Regions from separate parts of the Arthrobacter sp. EM1 genome, predicted to be linked through region 2. Evidence: predicted binding sites of a transcription regulator. Region 2 holds the regulator's gene; the other holds the start of a gene.
The links. Region 2 encodes LexA, which represses DNA repair genes until DNA is damaged. Its sites were predicted from a motif close to TCGAACANNTGTTCGA; they were not measured.
Positions count from the first base shown of each region.

Region 1: QI450_RS09010 (DUF6504 family protein) is a predicted target of LexA. The motif match lies at 3,311-3,326, and genes of this name have one in related genera.

Region 1 covers NZ_CP124836.1:1,970,354-1,978,759, reverse strand. Annotated here, with positions in the region: gene QI450_RS09040 (mycoredoxin) at 1-44, opposite strand, end outside; gene QI450_RS09035 (NADP-dependent oxidoreductase) at 250-1,179, shown strand; gene QI450_RS09030 (SOS response-associated peptidase) at 1,270-2,016, shown strand; gene QI450_RS09025 (VOC family protein) at 2,071-2,493, opposite strand; gene QI450_RS09020 (chorismate mutase) at 2,508-2,834, shown strand; gene QI450_RS09015 (hypothetical protein) at 2,843-3,229, opposite strand; gene QI450_RS09010 (DUF6504 family protein) at 3,387-3,725, shown strand; gene dnaE (DNA polymerase III subunit alpha) at 3,722-7,222, shown strand; gene thrS (threonine--tRNA ligase) at 7,329-8,406, shown strand, end outside.
Region 2 covers NZ_CP124836.1:991,189-999,594, forward strand. Annotated here, with positions in the region: gene QI450_RS04400 (ATP-dependent DNA helicase) at 1-1,354, shown strand, start outside; gene lexA (transcriptional repressor LexA) at 1,616-2,362, opposite strand; gene QI450_RS18080 (LysM peptidoglycan-binding domain-containing protein) at 2,705-3,178, shown strand; gene QI450_RS04415 (histidinol-phosphate transaminase) at 3,246-4,364, shown strand; gene hisB (imidazoleglycerol-phosphate dehydratase HisB) at 4,429-5,055, shown strand; gene hisH (imidazole glycerol phosphate synthase subunit HisH) at 5,052-5,834, shown strand; gene QI450_RS04430 (hypothetical protein) at 5,844-5,993, shown strand; gene priA (bifunctional 1-(5-phosphoribosyl)-5-((5-phosphoribosylamino)methylideneamino)imidazole-4-carboxamide isomerase/phosphoribosylanthranilate isomerase PriA) at 6,141-6,887, shown strand; gene QI450_RS04440 (SseB family protein) at 6,898-7,797, shown strand; gene QI450_RS04445 (MFS transporter) at 7,856-8,406, shown strand, end outside.

The DNA.
Region 1 (8,406 bases), 980 kb from region 2:
GTCGAAAACATGGTGATGGTGCCGGATTCGGGGGTAAAGTCCACGAAGTTCTCCTCAAAGCTGGGTGCCGGCGCTGGATGGCAGCGCCCATGCCGGCAAAAGTGGGATGTCACTGGAAATAACCGTAACCTGCGGCGCGCTATTCCCGGGCAATGCCCGCGCCGTGTGCGCTCAGCGCCCGGGAGGTGAGGCCCGACACCCTCCGGCAGGTTGTGGAATAGGGTCCCGGCGGCAGCCGTTGACGCTGGCATGAAGGCAATTACTTATAGCGAATATGGCAATCCGGACGTCCTTGAATTGGCAGAGCTCCCGCTGCCGAAGGTAGGGCCGGGCATGGTCCTGGTAAAGGTCAAGGCGGCGTCGGTGAACCCGGTCGACTGGAAAATAATGGCCGGCTACTTGGACGCGGCGATGGACGTGCAGTTCCCGGCGGTCCCCGGCTGGGATGTGGCCGGCGTTGTCGAGTCGGTGGGGATCGACGCGCCGCATTTCCGGCCCGGCGATGAAGTCATTTCCTATGGCCGCAAGGACTACGTCCACGGCGGTAGCTTTGCTGAGTACATCGCCCTGCCGGAGCGGCTCCTTGCGCGCAAGCCTGCATCCCTGGGGTGGAATGCCTCCGCAGGTCTTCCGCTGGCCGGTTTGACGTCTTATCAGGTACTCACCCGGCTGGGTCTCACGGCGGACGAGACGGTGCTGATCCACGGCGGCGCCGGCGGTGTGGGGTCCCTCGGAATCCAGATCGCCGTGGCGCTCGGCGCCCGTGTAATCGCCACCGCTTCCGAGAAGAACCACGACTTCCTGCGTTCCCTCGGCGCCGAGCCCGTCAGCTATGGCGAAGGACTCGCGGAGCGGGTTCGTGCCCTGCGTCCGGACGGCGTCGACGTTGTCGCAGACTTCGTGGGCGGGAATCTCGAAGCCACCCTCGCTGTCCTGGCCGACGGGGGCCGGCACGCCTCGATTGCCGACAGTGAAGTGGAGCAGCACGGCGGGACCTGGATGTGGGTCAACCCTGTAGGCGCCGAGCTGCAGGAACTTGCCGACCTGGTGGACGAGCACAAAATCCGGGTCGAAATTGCCCGGACTTTCCCGTTGCCGCAGGCGGCAGATGCCTTCCGGTTCAATATGGAAGGGCACACCCGCGGCAAGATAGTCCTCACCGTCGACGACGCGCCCTGATGCGAAGCGGCGGCCGGACGCCGGCCGCCGCGGGCCCGGGTTCGAAGACCGCCGGATGACACCGTTTGGGCGCAGTGGCATGCTGGTGCCATGTGTGGACGCTACGTGATGGCAAGGGCCGTCGGAGACCTGCTGGCCGAGTTCGACGCGGGACTCGAAGAGGAGACCGTGATTCCGCCGTCGTGGAACGTGGCCCCGACCGCGGAGGTGCCGATCCTGCTGGAACGGCTGGTGGACGGCACGCCGGTCCGGCAGTTGCATATCGCCCGCTGGGGCTTGGTGCCGTCCTGGGCCAAGGACCCGGGGATCGGCTCCAAGATGATTAACGCCCGCAGCGAGAGTGTGCTGGAGAAGCCGGCGTTCCGGAAGGCAACCCGGGCCCGGCGGTGTGCGGTTCCCGCTGACGGATACTACGAATGGAAGGGCCAGGGCCGCGGCAAGCAGCCCTACTACGTGCACCCGAAGGACGGCCATCCGATAGTTTTCGCCGGTCTCTACGAATGGTGGAAAGACCCCGCCAAGGCCGACGATGACCCGGAACGCTGGCTGCTCTCGACGTCGATCATGACTACCGACGCGCCGCCGGAGGGTTATGCCGGGGGGATGCTGGCCGAGCTCACGGCCCTGCACGACCGGGTTCCGCTGCCAATGGACCGGACGACGCTGCAGGCGTGGCTGGATCCGCAGGCCGACGATGCCGCAGGGCTGGTCGATCTGGTCCGGGCGGGCGCGCACGACGTTGCGGAGGGCTGGACGATCGACGCCGTGGGTACCGCGGTCGGGAATGTCAAAAATGATTCCCCGGAGCTGATCCGGCCGGTGGGAAGCCTGTTCTAGGGATGCGCACACAGCCGTACTGCAGTGCTGCGGCGGGCACGCGGGGTGGCCGGTTCAGAGTGTCACCTTCCCGCCGCCGTCGACCGGCCAGCTGGGATTGAAGGCAACTTCCCAGCGGTAGCCGTCGGGGTCGGCGAAGTAGCCGGTATAGCCGCCCCAGGGCTGGGTCTTGGCCGCCGCGATAACGGCCGCTCCGGCGGATTCGGCTTCCGCCATCACCCAGTCCACTTCCGCGGCGCTGGCCAGGTTGTGGCTCAATGTGATGCAGGGAATGCCGGCGGGTGGATCGGTGCCGGCTTCTGCCTGCATCTGGCCGGCGTCCCAGAGCGAGAGGATGAGCCCGTGGTTGGCCTGGATGAACAGAACCTCGCCGCGGACTTCTCGGTGGACGGGCCAACCCAGGCCATCGACGTAGAAACTACGGGAGGCGCCAACGCTGCGGACACCCAGTGAAATTAAATCGACTCGTGGCTGCATCTTTCGATACTGTCATGGACATGTCCACAAATCACGAAAACGATAAAGCTGCCAAAGCCGACCGGGAACAGCTCGCGGCTGTCCGGGTGGCGGTTGACGAGGTGGACGAACAGATCGTGTCCCTGATCGGCCGCCGCGAGCGCCTGATCCGGATCGCCGGAACCCTCAAAGCGGACAGCGCCGAGGTGCGGGCCCCCGGACGCGTGGAGCGGGTGATCGAACACGTCCGCACCACGGCCCAGCAGAAGGACATCGACGTCGACCTCATCGAAAAAACCTACCGGGCCATGGTCGATGCTTTTATCACGCTCGAGCTGGAGGTTTACAAAGCCAGCTCCTGACGGGCGGCTTAGAGGGCTTCCTCTACCGCAACGTTTGACTGGTACTCCCGGCCGTCACAGTCGCTGAATGCCGTCATCAGGTGGCCCTTGGCCAGGCCCATGACAGTGCTGAGCGGGAAATGCCCGGTGATGGTGTTTCCGGAGTGGTCGACACCCTTAAGGTCAAAGTTCTCCTCCGTACCGTCATGGCTGAAGCAGTAGAAGGACACCGCCTCCCCGTTCATAAACTCGATCCCCATCCTTCGCTGGTGGGAATGATCCGGTGTTGCCGCGACGAGCCCCACCACATAAGCGCCCTGGCCGGGGATGTTTCCGTCTATATCGAACTTCGCCACCAGGGACGTGTCCTCGGCGGCGATGCTGACGTGTTTCAGAAGTGCGTTATGGGAGCTCATGGCTCAATCCTGCTACCTGCGCGTACGTCCGTCCACCCCTGACCTAGGTTTTGCCGAAGGACCGTCGTAGACTGGAGTTGTTCGAATATATGTTCGAATAGTTGCCGATCGTTTTTCTACCGGTCGTTTTTTCACATGGTGTGGTCCGGGAGGCGCAGTGGGTATGTTCAGCGAGACCGTGGACGTCGTCTGCACCCCTTCGGGCGAGCCTTTGACGCTCGGCTGGGCCGGCCGCCACTACATCCTTTGTGCGGAACCGGTCCGCTGGTACGAGCGGCGTCAATGGTGGGCTGAGGAACAGCGGGCACCGCTGGGGAGCGGTCCCGGGCTGGTGGATCACGAGATCTGGCGGGTGCAGGTGCGCCCGGCAGATTCCACCGACACCGACACCGACAGCCTCACCCTTGACCTCACCCGGCATGTGGGCAGCGGACGCTGGCGCCTGCTGCGGATCCACGACGCCCTGCGTCCGTTCCTTGCGCCCGAATCAGCATGAGCTTTACGCATCTCCATGTTTCCACCGCCTTCAGCGCCCACTACGGGGTCTCCTGGCCGGATGAGCTGGCCGCCGCCGCTGCCGCGGACGGCGCGACGGCGCTCGCCTGCACGGACCGTGACGGCCTCTATGGAACAGTCAAACACCTCAAGGCCTGCATGGCTGCGGGACTTGATCCGATTGCCGGCGTGGAACTTGCGGTCTTTGACGACGACGGCGACCTCCGCACCGAGGTAGCGGGACGTGTGGTTGTGCTGGCCCACGGGAACAACAGCGGTGCGGGCTACCGTGCGCTGTGCCGGCTGATCTCCGATGCGCATGCCCGCACCACGGGCAAGGCCGGGGGAGCGGTGCCGGTCGCGGTGACCAGGTCCGAGCTGGCCTCCCGGACCCTGCACCCGGAAACGCTCAAGCCGGTGTTGACCGTGCTGATCGGCCCGGACTCCGACGTGGGACGTGCCATGGGCGGGAGGCGCTACCTGCGCCCCCGCACCCTGTTCAAACGCTGGCTCGATGCCATGCCCCCGGGAACAATCGCCGCCGAGGTGGTCAGCCAGCTCAGTCCGCCCGGGGAACCGCTGAGCACCGCCCACGCTGTACGGATGCTCAAGCTTGCCGCTGAGCACGGGGTTCCCGCTGTATTGAGCAACGCCGTGCGTTACGTCGCCGAGGACGGGGCGGCTACCGCGGACGTGCTGGATTCCGCCCGCACGCTGAAATCGTTGCCCGAGCTTTCCGCCGCCCCGTTGCTTCAGCCCAACGGGCAGGGCTGGCTGAAATCCTCCGGCCAGATGCTGCAGTTGGGCAAGGAGATCATGCACGCCGCCGGATACGGCGCTGCCGACCTCAAAAGCCTGATGGCGCAGACCGAGGCGCTCGCGGACCGCTGCAGGATGGACCCGGTAACGGACATGGGCTGGAAACAGCCCGTGGTGCCGGAAGCCACAGTGATCGGAATCGCCGGGGATCCCCTCGCCGAACTCATCCTGCGCTGCGAGGCCGGCATCGGCAGGCGGTTCCCGGGGATCACCGGCAAAGCTGCCGGGGAACTGCGTTCGCGGCTGGAGCATGAGCTGGGAATCATCGACAACCTGGGCTTCGCCGCGTACTTCCTGACCGTGGCCGAGGTGTCCCGGATGATCCTGGACATGGGGGTACGGGCAGCGGCCCGAGGCTCGGGGGCCTCCAGCCTGGTCAATTATCTGATCGACGTCAGCCAGGTAAACCCGCTCCAGCACGACCTGATCTTCGAACGCTTTCTCTCCCGGGACCGTGCCACCCTGCCGGATATCGACATCGACGTCGAAAGCGCTGAACGGCACAACGTGTACCGGAAGATCTTTGAGCGCTTCGGGTCCGAGCGCGTCACCCTGATGAGTATGCAAAACGGCTACCGCGCTCGCGGTGCCGTGCGAGACGCCGGCCTGGCACTGGGCATGGAGGAAGGCGAGATTGGGGACATCGCCAAGCAGTTGTGGCGATTTTCAGCCCGGAACTTCCGTGAAGCGCTCGTGGAGAAGCCTGAGCTGAAGGAATTCGCCGGCCGGGTGGGACAGCGCGACTTCAGCGGGAACCAGCAGCTGGATCTGCTGGTGGACCTCACCGAACGGCTGGACCGGCTGCCGCGCCATATCTCCATGCACCCTTGCGGGGTGATCCTGGGGGATGCGACCCTGCTGGACCGGACGCCTGTCCAGCCCAGCGGGCTGGGTCTGCCGATGAGCCAGTTCGACAAGCACGACATGGACCCGATGGGCATGCTCAAACTCGACGTCCTGGGTGTCCGGATGCAAAGCGCCATGGCCTTCGCCGTCCGCGAAGTGATCCGGCTCCATCCCTCCAAAGCCGAGGTGGTCGCCGCAGGCGCACATCCGGCAGGGCCTGACGGGACGGGGCCGGACTACATCGCCGAGGACGGTCAGATCGACCTCAACGCCGTGCCGCTCGACGACGAACCCACCTATGAACTGATCCGCAGTACCCATACCCTGGGCTGTTTCCAGATCGAGTCACCCGGTCAGCGCGAGCTGATCGGCAAGCTCGCGCCCAGGGAGTTCAATGACCTGATCATCGATATCTCCCTGTTCCGGCCTGGTCCGATGAAATCGGATATGGTCCGGCCTTTCCTGGAGTACCGGCATGGATTTGCACCCGAGGTTTATCCGCACCCGGACCTTAAGCCCGTCCTCAAGGAGACGCACGGCGTCACGGTGTTCCATGAGCAGATCCTCAAGACCTTCGACGTGATGACCGGATGCGGGCTGGCGCGGGCCGACGAATTCCGCCGCGCCCTCGGCAACGATGTACTCGAAGGAAAGGTGGAGGAGTTCTTCCGGAAGGAAGCCCGCGCCCGGGGGTACAGCCCCGCAGTGGTGGACAAGGTCTGGGGAACGCTCAAGGCCTTCGGAAGCTTCGGGTTCTGCAAAGCCCACGGCGCTGCTTTTGCCGTACCCACCTACCAGTCGGCCTGGCTGAAGGCCCACCACCCGGAGGCGTTCCTCGCCGGACTGTGGGAGCACGATCCGGGCATGTATCCCAAGCGGCTCCTGGTGGCCGAGGCCCGGCGGCTGGGAATCCCGATCCTGCCCCTGGACATCAACCGGAGTCACGCCGAGTACCGGGTGGAACGTGTGGATACCGGTCAGGACCGCGGCAGACTGGGTATCCGGCTGAGCCTGAACGGCATCTATGGACTCTCCGGGTCCGAGCTGAAACGGATCGTGGCAGGACAGCCCTATGATTCGCTCGCGGACCTGCGGGCCAGGTCCCGGCTGAGCAGGCCCAGCATCCAGCGGCTGGCGCAGCTCGGTGCTTTCGATTCCCTGCACCGGGCCGCCGGCGGGGCCGCGAACCGGGCGGACTTGGTCCATCACCTGCAGGCCCTGCAAAGCCGGCCGCACCGCAAAGGCATCGACGTGATCGATGGTCAGCTGTCCCTGCCGCTGGGTGATGTCGAGTTGAAAAACCTCAAGGCCGGGCTGCCTGCGCCGACCCTGGTGGACACCGTCAGGGCCGAACTGGACCTGATGGCCGTGGATGTCAGCGACCACTTGATGGCAAGCCACCGGCCGATGCTGGACCGGCTCGGCGTCACCACCGCGGACAAGCTGCTGGGGTTGCGCAACGGCACCGAGGTGCTGGTCGCGGGGGTCCGGGTCGCCACCCAGACCCCTCCCATGCGGGGAGGCCGGCGCGTGGTGTTCATCAGCATCGACGACGGCACGGGCTGTGTGGACTCGGTATTCTTCCATGAAGCCCAGGAGCTTACAGGCCCGCTGCTGTTCGGCACCCGGTTGTTGCTGATCAGGGGAACAACCCGGCGGACCGGACCGAGGGGGATCAGTATCAGCGCCAGCATGGCCTGGGACCTGAGCCGCACGCAGACCCTGCCATTCCCGGCCCCGGCGGCCGGGATCCCGGACTACCGGGAAGCTGAGCCGCCGGGCCCGCTGGAGGGCATCAGCCGCCACCTCGCCATTACCGGGCTGGGAGGCTGAGTGGCGCGTTGGTTGGCCTCTGCAGAAACCGATAGCATGGACGGGGCTGGCTGTGGCCCCCGTACGCCACAAGCTACGAAGCCTCAACTTTGAATAGGAGACACCCGTGTCAGATGCCCAGCAGATCACCCTTCTCGTCGATGGCGAAGAGACCAAGGTGGCTACCGGGACCACCGGCGCGGAACTCTTTTTTGAGCGCCGCGACGTCGTTGTGGCCCGCATTAACGGCGAGCTGAAGGACCTGGACCAGCCGCTGCCCGAGGGCGCGGCAGTTGAGGGCGTCACCATCGATTCCCCCGACGGCCTTAACGTCCTGCGGCACTCCGCCGCCCATGTGATGGCCCAGGCCGTCCAGCAGCTGCGCCCCGACGCCAAGCTGGGCATCGGCCCGTACATCACCGACGGCTTCTACTTCGACTTCGACGTTGGGGAGCCGTTCACACCGGAGGACCTGAAGACTCTGGAAAAGATGATGCAGAAGATCATCAACCAGAACCAGAAGTTCGTCCGCCGTGTGGTTACCGAGGACGAAGCGCGTGAGGCGATGAAGGACGAGCCCTACAAGCTTGAACTGATCGGCCTCAAGGGCGCAGGCTCCGACGCCGACGGCTCCAGTGTTGAAGTGGGCGGCGGCGAGCTGAGCATCTACGACAACGTCGAGCGCAAGGAAGGCACAGCCGTCTGGTGTGACCTGTGCCGCGGACCGCACCTGCCCAACACCAAACTGATCTCCAACGCCTACGCGCTCACCCGCTCCTCAGCGGCGTACTGGCGCGGCAGCGAGAAGAACAAGCAGCTGCAGCGCATTTACGGCACCGCGTGGCCCACCAAGGAAGCACTCAAGGCTTACCAGGAGCGGATGGCCGAGGCCGAGCGTCGCGACCACCGCAAGCTCGGGGCTGAACTGGACCTGTTTTCCTTCCCCGACGAGCTGGGTTCCGGCCTGCCGGTGTTCCACCCCAAGGGCGGCATCATCCGCAAAGCGATGGAAGATTACTCCCGTCAGCGCCATGTCGAGGCCGGCTACGAGTTCGTCTACACCCCGCACATCACTAAAGGCCACCTCTACGAGGTGTCCGGCCACTTGGACTGGTACCGGGACGGCATGTTCCCCCCGATGCACATCGACGCGGAACTCAACGAGGACGGCACCGTCCGCAAGCCCGGCCAGGACTACTACCTGA
Region 2 (8,406 bases):
TGTCACCAACCACGCCATGCTGGCGGTCAGCGCCTTCGAGGGCCTCGCAGTGCTGCCGGAATACGATGTTGTGGTGGTCGATGAGGCCCATGAACTCCAGGACCGCGTGACCGGCGCGGTCTCCGGCCAGCTCTCCGTCGCGATGGTGCACGCCGCCGCGTCCGGGGCCCGGAAGCACACCGGCATTACGGTGGACGCGCTGAACAACGCCGCCGCCAACCTGGAACTTGCCATTGAGGGCGTCCCCGGCGGGCTGATGCCGAACGGGTTAAACAGTGAACAGCTGGACTGTGTCGACCAGTTGCGGGACGCGTGCCGCGCGGCCCTCTCGGATTCCAAGGGGGACAGCGCCAACACGGCCGACGGCGGCCGCCAGCTGGCGCGCTCGCGCCTGATGGTGATCCTGGAGCTATGCGAACGGCTGCTGGCGGCGCGGGAAAACCGTGAAGTGGTCTGGTTTTCCCGCAACAGCACCTTTGACCCGCAGCAGGGCTACTCCCAGCCCGACGAGTCCGCGCCCGCCCTGGTCAACATCGCTCCGCTCAGTGTCGCCGGCCGGCTCCGTGAGGGCCTCTTCGCGGACCACACTGTAATTCTGACCTCCGCGACCCTGGCGATCGGCTCCGCGTTCGAACCCGCCGCCGGCGGCTTGGGCCTGGTCGGCCCCGGGGCCCCCAGCTGGACCGGCGTCGACGTCGGTTCACCCTTCGAATACCCCAAACAAGGCATTCTCTACGTCGCCAAGCACCTGCCCAAGCCCGGCCGCGGCACGTCCCCGGAAGCCCTCGACGAACTCGAGAAGCTCATCCGCGCCTCCGGCGGCGGGGCGCTGTGCCTGTTTTCGTCCCGCCGCGCCGCCGAGGACGCAGCCGAGGCGATGCGGCCGCGGCTGGACGTCAGCATCCTATGCCAGGGCGACTCGACCATGACCGCGCTTGTAAAACAGTTCGCCGATGAACCGGACACCTGCCTCTTTGGCACCATGTCCCTGTGGCAGGGCGTTGACGTGCCCGGCGCCTCCTGCCGCCTCGTGGTGATCGACCGGATTCCGTTTCCGCGTCCCGATGACCCGCTGATGACTGCCCGGTCCCGCGCCGTGGCACAGGCCGGAGGCAACGGCTTTATGAGCGTTTCCGCGACCCACGCCGCCATCCGCCTGGCCCAGGGCGCAGGCCGGCTGATCCGGACCACCACGGACAGGGGAGTGGTGGCTGTGCTGGATTCACGGCTGTCCACCGAACGCTATGGCGGATTCCTCCGGGCGGCGTTGCCGCCATTTTGGCCCACCAACGATCCCGTGGTCGCCATGGCTGCCCTGGAACGGCTTGGGAAGGAATCCGGGCAGCCCAACTAGCGGCCGCTGACGGGACGGTTTGCAGTGTTTTGGTGCTCCCACCCGGTTCCTTGAACCGGGCCAGGGCTGCAGCACCGGGCCCTCGGCATTCCCTCCGCCGGCTCTCCATCAGGGGCCAGGGAAACTCAGGGGGCAGCGAACCTAAGGGGCAGGGAACATAAGGGGGCGGGGAACCGGGCCGAACGTGCCGGGGGTCATAAGGCCGCGGCCGGGCTACCGGCGCGCCGGGTCGTGGCCGGATCAAGCCGGCACCAACGCGGGCTACAGCGAGCGCAGTACCGAGACGACTTTGCCCATAATGACGGCGTGGTCGCCGAGTATGGGCTCGTACTGCGTGTTCTGCGGCAGCAGCCAGGTGTGGCCGTCGCGCTGCCGGAAGGTCTTAACGGTGGCCTCGTCGTCCAGCAGCGCGGCCACGATATCTCCGTTGACGGCGTCGCCCTGCTGGCGCACCACCACCCAGTCGCCGTCGCAGATGGCTGCATCGATCATGGAATCCCCGGCGACCTTGAGCATAAACAGCTCGCCGTGGCCCACCAGCTGGCGGGGCAACGGCATCACGTCCTCAACGACCTGATCGGCCAGGATCGGACCGCCGGCCGCGATCCGGCCCACCAGCGGCACCATGGCGGTGTCGGTGGCACTGCTCAACTCGGACACGGACAGCCCGCCCACGGTCCGCAGCCCGCCGGCCTTGGCGGCTGGGATCTTTGTGCTTCCCTCATCGAGGGTCAGCGGCATCAGCACTTCCATGGCACGCGGGCGCTTCGGGTCGCGCCGCAGGTAACCCAGCTTTTCCAGTTGTGCGAGCTGGTGGGTGACGCTGGAGAGGCTGGCCAGTCCTACCGTGTCGCCGATCTCGCGCATGGACGGCGGGTAGCCGTTGTCCGTCACGGAGCGCTGGATAGTTTCCAGAATCTTCTTTTGCCGAACGGTAAGGCTCTTCGGTGGCCGGGCAGCCTGCGGGCCCCGCTGGGTGGCCCTGCCGCCAGTGGCTTGTGCTGCCATGTTCGCCAACGCCTTTCCGTTCCGCCCGGCTGCCGTGGCTGCGGCCGCCGGGAACTTCCGGCCTGAAATGTCAGACCCTGCTGATCAACTGCAGAAGTGGTTGTTCTTTGAGTCAAACCTAGGCCAGCCACACCGCTTTTTCAAACATTTGTTCTAGCGAGTCTCGACAATGTTCGTTAATAAGTGCTAAAACAGAACTAACAAGATTCGAACATGTGTTCTATTACTTAGTTGCCCGTGCAGGGCATGGCGTTCGGTTGTTTGTTCGAAAGTTAGGCCGGTTGGCGGCACGTATGTGGAGTGCGCCGGGCGGCACAGTATGGTCCAGGAAGGGCTCAGTTCATGTCAGCATCAAGCGCGTTTCACGACACTTTCGGCCGCGACGCATTCGGCAACTACGGCCGGCACGACGCCGGCGCACCCGGCGGCGGGTCCGCCCCTGCCGTGCAGGACAGCCCCGGCAGCCGGCAGCTCAACGCCGTCCGCGGGCCGCGTGCCCGGCAGGCGCCGCTGAAGCTCACCCGCCGGGGGCGCCTTGTTTTTATCGGCGTGCCGCTGATGCTGCTGGCTGCACTGATTTTGACCCTGAGCGGCTTCCTCAACGCGCCCGCCAAAGCGGCAGAGTCCACCGCTGAGTTGTCACCCACACCAACTGTCACCGTGACGGTGCAGCCGGGGGAGTCGCTCTGGGCCATTGCCGCCGCCGTGGTGCCCAGCCGTGACCCCCGCGACGTCGTTGCCGACATCATCGAGCTGAACAACCTCGAGGCGGCACGCGTGGTGCCGGGCCAGGCCCTTTTCATTCCGTCCACGTAGGGCCATTGAGCGATGGGTCAGGTGTCACAGTTTCCGGGCCCGCGGCGATCTCACTTAAACTAGTGAGGTGACTGACCAGTTAGAGCGCCTGAACCGACTTCCCCTCCGGACCAATCTTCGCGGACTGACGCCCTACGGTGCGCCGCAGCTTGACGTTCCCATCCTGCTGAACGTCAATGAAAACACCCACGGTGTCCCGGCCGATGTGCTCGCCGCGATCTCGGAGGCGGTTACCCTTGCCGCCGCCGGCCTGAACCGCTATCCGGACCGCGAGTTTACGGAGCTGCGCGAAGCCCTTGCGGAATACCTGGGCCACGGGCTGGGCGCGGAGAACATCTGGGCGGCAAACGGTTCCAACGAGGTGCTGCAGCAGATCCTCCAGGCCTTCGGCGGTCCGGGGCGCACTGCCCTTGGTTTCCCTCCCACGTACTCTATGTATCCGCTGCTGGCCGCCGGAACGGACACCGGATACATCACGGGCATCCGTGCCGAGGACTACGGCCTGAGCGCCGGCTCGGCCGCCCGCCAGGTCCGGGAACTGCAGCCGAATATCGTCTTCCTGTGTTCCCCGAACAACCCCACCGGTACGGGTCTGGGCCTGGACGTGGTGAAGGCCGTGTACGAAGCCGGCGAAGCCAGCCAGACGATAGTGATCGTCGACGAGGCGTACCACGAGTTCGCCCACGACGGCACGCCGAGCGCCCTCACCCTCCTGCCCGGGCGGGAGCGCCTGATCGTCTCGCGCACCATGAGCAAGGCTTTTGCCCTTGCCGGTGCCCGCGTTGGCTACATGGCGGCAGCGCCCGAGGTCACCGATGCGCTGCGGCTGGTGCGGCTTCCGTACCACCTTTCGGCGATCACCCAGGCAACAGCCCTGGCCGCCCTGCGGCACCGGGTCGCCCTGATGGCGGATGTTGAGGACATCAAGCGACAACGGGACAGGATAGTTGCCGAGCTGCAGCGTATGGGCCTCAAGCCTGCTGCCTCTGATTCGAACTACGTCTTTTTTGGCGGTCTCGACAGTCCGCACGAGGTCTGGCAGGGGCTGCTGGACGCGGGTGTGCTCATTCGGGACGTTGGCATCCCCGGGCATCTGCGGGTCACTGCGGGCACTGAGACGGAAACCACAGCATTCCTCGGAGCCCTCGAGCGACTCCTGGCCGGCCGCGCAGCGCCGCCCGCCTAGACTTAACACCGGACATCCACACTGCCTGCACGCCGGGCACCGTCGTCATCCAAAGGACACCCACATGAGCATCCCCGGATCAACCGCTACCGAGGGCCGGACCGCACGCATGGAACGGACCACCAGCGAATCTTCCGTCCTTGTCGAGATCAACCTGGACGGAACCGGCGTCTCGGACATCAGCACCTCGGTCCCGTTTTATGACCACATGCTGACGGCGTTGAGCAAGCACTCCCTGATCGACATAACAGTCAAGGCCACCGGGGACACACACATCGACGTCCACCACACGGTCGAGGACGTCGCCATCACCTTCGGCGAGGTCCTGCGCACCGCCCTCGGCAACAAAGCCGGGATCCGGCGCTTCGGCGAAGCAACCGTCCCCCTCGACGAGGCGCTTGCGCACGCCGTGGTGGATGTTTCCGGCCGCCCGTACCTCGTCCACGGCGGCGAGCCTGCCGGCCAGGAGTACCACCTGATCGGTGGACACTTCACCGGTTCCCTGACCCGCCATGTGTTCGAAGCGATCACCCTGCACGCAGGGATCTGCCTGCACATGAACGTCACCGCAGGCCGGGATCCGCACCACATCGTTGAAGCCCAGTTCAAAGCCTTTGCCCGGGCCCTGCGTGCGGCCATTGAGCCTGATCCGCGCGTCGAAGGCATCCCGTCGACCAAGGGTGCCCTGTGACCGGCAAAGTGCTGAAGGACGGCGCCATCACCAACCCGGATGCCGGCAGGAAGCCAGCGTCGCCCGAGGGCAAGCCAACAGTCACGGTGCTCGACTACGGCTCGGGAAACATCCGTTCTGCCGTCCGCGCGCTCGAACGGGCCGGCGCCGAGGTTATCCTCAGTTCCAAGCCGGACGATGTGCTCAACGCCGATGGCCTCGTGGTCCCCGGCGTGGGCGCGTTTGAAACGGTGATGCGCGAACTCAAAGCCGTGGACGCCATCCGGATGATCGGCCGGCGCGTCGCCGGGGGCCGCCCGGTGCTTGCCATCTGCGTTGGCCTCCAGGTCCTCTTCGAAGCCGGCGTCGAGCACGGCACCGAAGTCGAAGGCATGGGGGAGTGGCCGGGGAAGGTCGAGCTCCTCCCCGCCGACGTGGTACCGCACATGGGCTGGAACACGGTTTCCGTTCCGGCTGGCTCCCGGCTCTTCGCAGGTGTCGAAAGCGAACGCTTTTACTTCGTGCACTCCTACGGTGTTCAGGAGTGGGACTTCGAGGTGGTCCAGCCTCGGATGAGCGCGCCGCTCGTTACGTGGTCGGAGCACGGGGCGCCGTTCATTGCGGCCGTGGAAAACGGCCCGCTGTGCGCCACCCAATTCCACCCCGAAAAGTCCGGCGACGCCGGTGCCCGCCTGCTCCGGAACTGGGTCGGGGGTTTGCGGGGACGAGCCGGGACGGCGGTAGCCACAAGCCCGAAGGCCGCCCCGGCCGACGCAGCCCCGGAAGCCGGGACCGCCTAGATGTGGTCCTTGGTCCTGATGGGGCTCGCCGGGCTGCTCGTCGGCGGTGCGCTGTCCTTCCGCCAGCAGAAGAGTCCGCGCTGGGTTCAGGCGGTCTTTTATGTCCTGGCCGGGATGGCGCTGCTCGCCGCGTACCTCCTGACGCTTCCCGCCGCCTGACCCCCCGCCGCCTGCCCCCCGCCGCCTGACCCCCCCCGCCGCACCCTGCCCCCCCGCTGGACCGACTCCCGCTGAACCGACTCCCGCTGAACCGACTCCACGCCGCACCCTGACCACCCGACGTCCCTGAAGAGCTGAGGATCCACGATGACCACCGAAACCCCGCTGCCCGTGCTGGAGTTGCTGCCCGCCGTCGACGTTGTCAACGGCCAGGCAGTCCGTCTCGTCCAGGGCGAAGCCGGCAGCGAAACGAGCTACGGCACCCCGTTGGATGCGGCGCTGAACTGGCAGCAGCAGGGCGCGGAATGGGTCCACCTCGTTGACCTCGACGCGGCCTTCGGCCGCGGTTCCAATGCCGAACTGCTCCGCGAAGTGGTTGGCCGGCTCGACATCAAAGTCGAACTCTCCGGCGGCCTGCGCGACGATGAATCGCTTGAGAAGGCTCTTGACCTCGGCGTAGCCCGCGTGAACCTGGGCACCGCCGCCCTGGAGAACCCGGAGTGGACCGCCCGGGTGATCGAGCGCTTTGGTGACAAGATCGCCGTCGGCCTGGACGTCCGCGGCACCACACTGGCCGGCCGCGGCTGGACCAAGGAAGGCGGGGACCTCTGGGACGTCCTCGGACGCCTCGAGGAAGCCGGTTGCTCCCGCTACGTCGTCACCGACGTCACCAAGGACGGCACCCTGCAGGGGCCCAACGTGGAACTGCTGCGCCAGATGGTGGAGAAGACCGGCAAACCCGTTGTTGCCTCGGGCGGGATTTCCAGCCTCGAGGACCTCAAGGTTCTGCGCTCCCTCGTGCCGCTCGGCGTCGAAGGCGCGATCGTCGGCAAGGCCCTCTACAACGGCAATTTCACCCTGCCCGAAGCCCTCGACGCCGCCGGCCGCCGCTAGCGCGCGCAGCATGGAGCACCTCTCCGGGGAAGAGCGCACGCCTGGTGACCGGGCCCCGGCACGGCCGCTGCCCAGTCATATCGCGGCGGCCCTGGCCGGCGCCGGCGGTCCGACAGACTCGGCAGGCCAGCCCTGGTCCGGCCGCACCTTGGCGGGCGAAGCTGCCAGCGTGCACAACTTCGAGAACGACGACGGCGCAGCCGACGCCGGTTACCTCGCGGCGCTGACCGCACTGGCCGCCGGCGCCGGCGACGAAGCGGCGGTGGTGGCCGCGCTGTCGACCGCGCGGGTGTTTGTGCCGATTCTCGCCACGCTCGCCGAAGAAGGCGTTGGCGTTGCGGACCTGCATTCAGACAAGCAGGCCGATATGGCCCTCGTGACCCTCAAGGCGCCCGACGGCCGGACGGCGATGCCGGTGTTCACGTCCGCCGCTTCGCTCGCCGCCTGGCACCCGCAGGCTCGCCCGGTGGCGGTCCATGCCGCCCGCGCGGCACTCTCCGCGGTCGCTGAGGGCGCGGAACTGCTGGTGCTGGACCCGGGTTCTCCGATCACCTTTGTGGTTCGGCGGCCGGCAGTGTGGGCCCTCGCGCAGCAGCGGGGCTGGACACCGTCCTATGCTGATCCGGAGCTGGCCCGGAGCCTTGGTGCGGCCGCCGTTGGCTTTCCTGCCGTTCGGCGGGTGGAAATTCATTGTGGCGGCGGAGTCGCCTCGCTTGCGGCCGATGGAAGGCAGCTTCCCGGCGGCGGCTCCGGCCCGGAACTCCGGGTGCTGCTGTACCTTGAAGACGGACTCGACGCCGCCGGCGTCCAGGCCATCGTGTCCGGTCTTAATGACGCCTGGGCGCGGAATGAAGTTTTTGCCGAGCGGGTTGACTCGATCGAAGTCAAACTGCAGCGCGCGGCGGAATAGGCCCCGGCCGGCGGGGGAGACTCCGCCGGCCCGGGCACGACCAGTAAGGATGTGATCCGTGAACTTCGCGATATACCGGGAGTTGCTGGCCGTTCAGCCGATCAGGCGGCTCCTGCTGATCGGAATGGTGGCCCGCATCCCGCACTCCGCTGCCGGCGTCTTACTGACCCTGCACATTGTGCTGACCCTCGGCCAAGGCTATGCGGCTGCCGGGGCAGCGGCCGCGGTGATGACAATTGGCATTGCCGTCGGTGCACCCTGGCGAGGACGGCGGGTAGATACTGTCGGGCTGCGCCGCGCGCTTATTCCCTCCGTCGTCTCTGAGGCGGTCATCTGGTCAGTGGTCCCGCACGTGTCCTACGAAGTGCTTTTGCCGCTGGTCTTTGTTGGTGGCCTGCTGACGCTGCCGATCTTCAGTGTGGTGCGCCAGTCCCTCGGCGTGCTGGCCTCCGGCGAACAGCGCCGGACGGCCTTCGCCCTGGACGCCATCTCCACCGAGTTGGTCTTTATGATCGGACCCGCAGCGGGTGCCCTGGTCGCGACCGCCGGACAGTCGGTGTTGGGGCTGACAATTGTCGGCATTGCCACCTCGGTTTCCGGGCTCTTCCT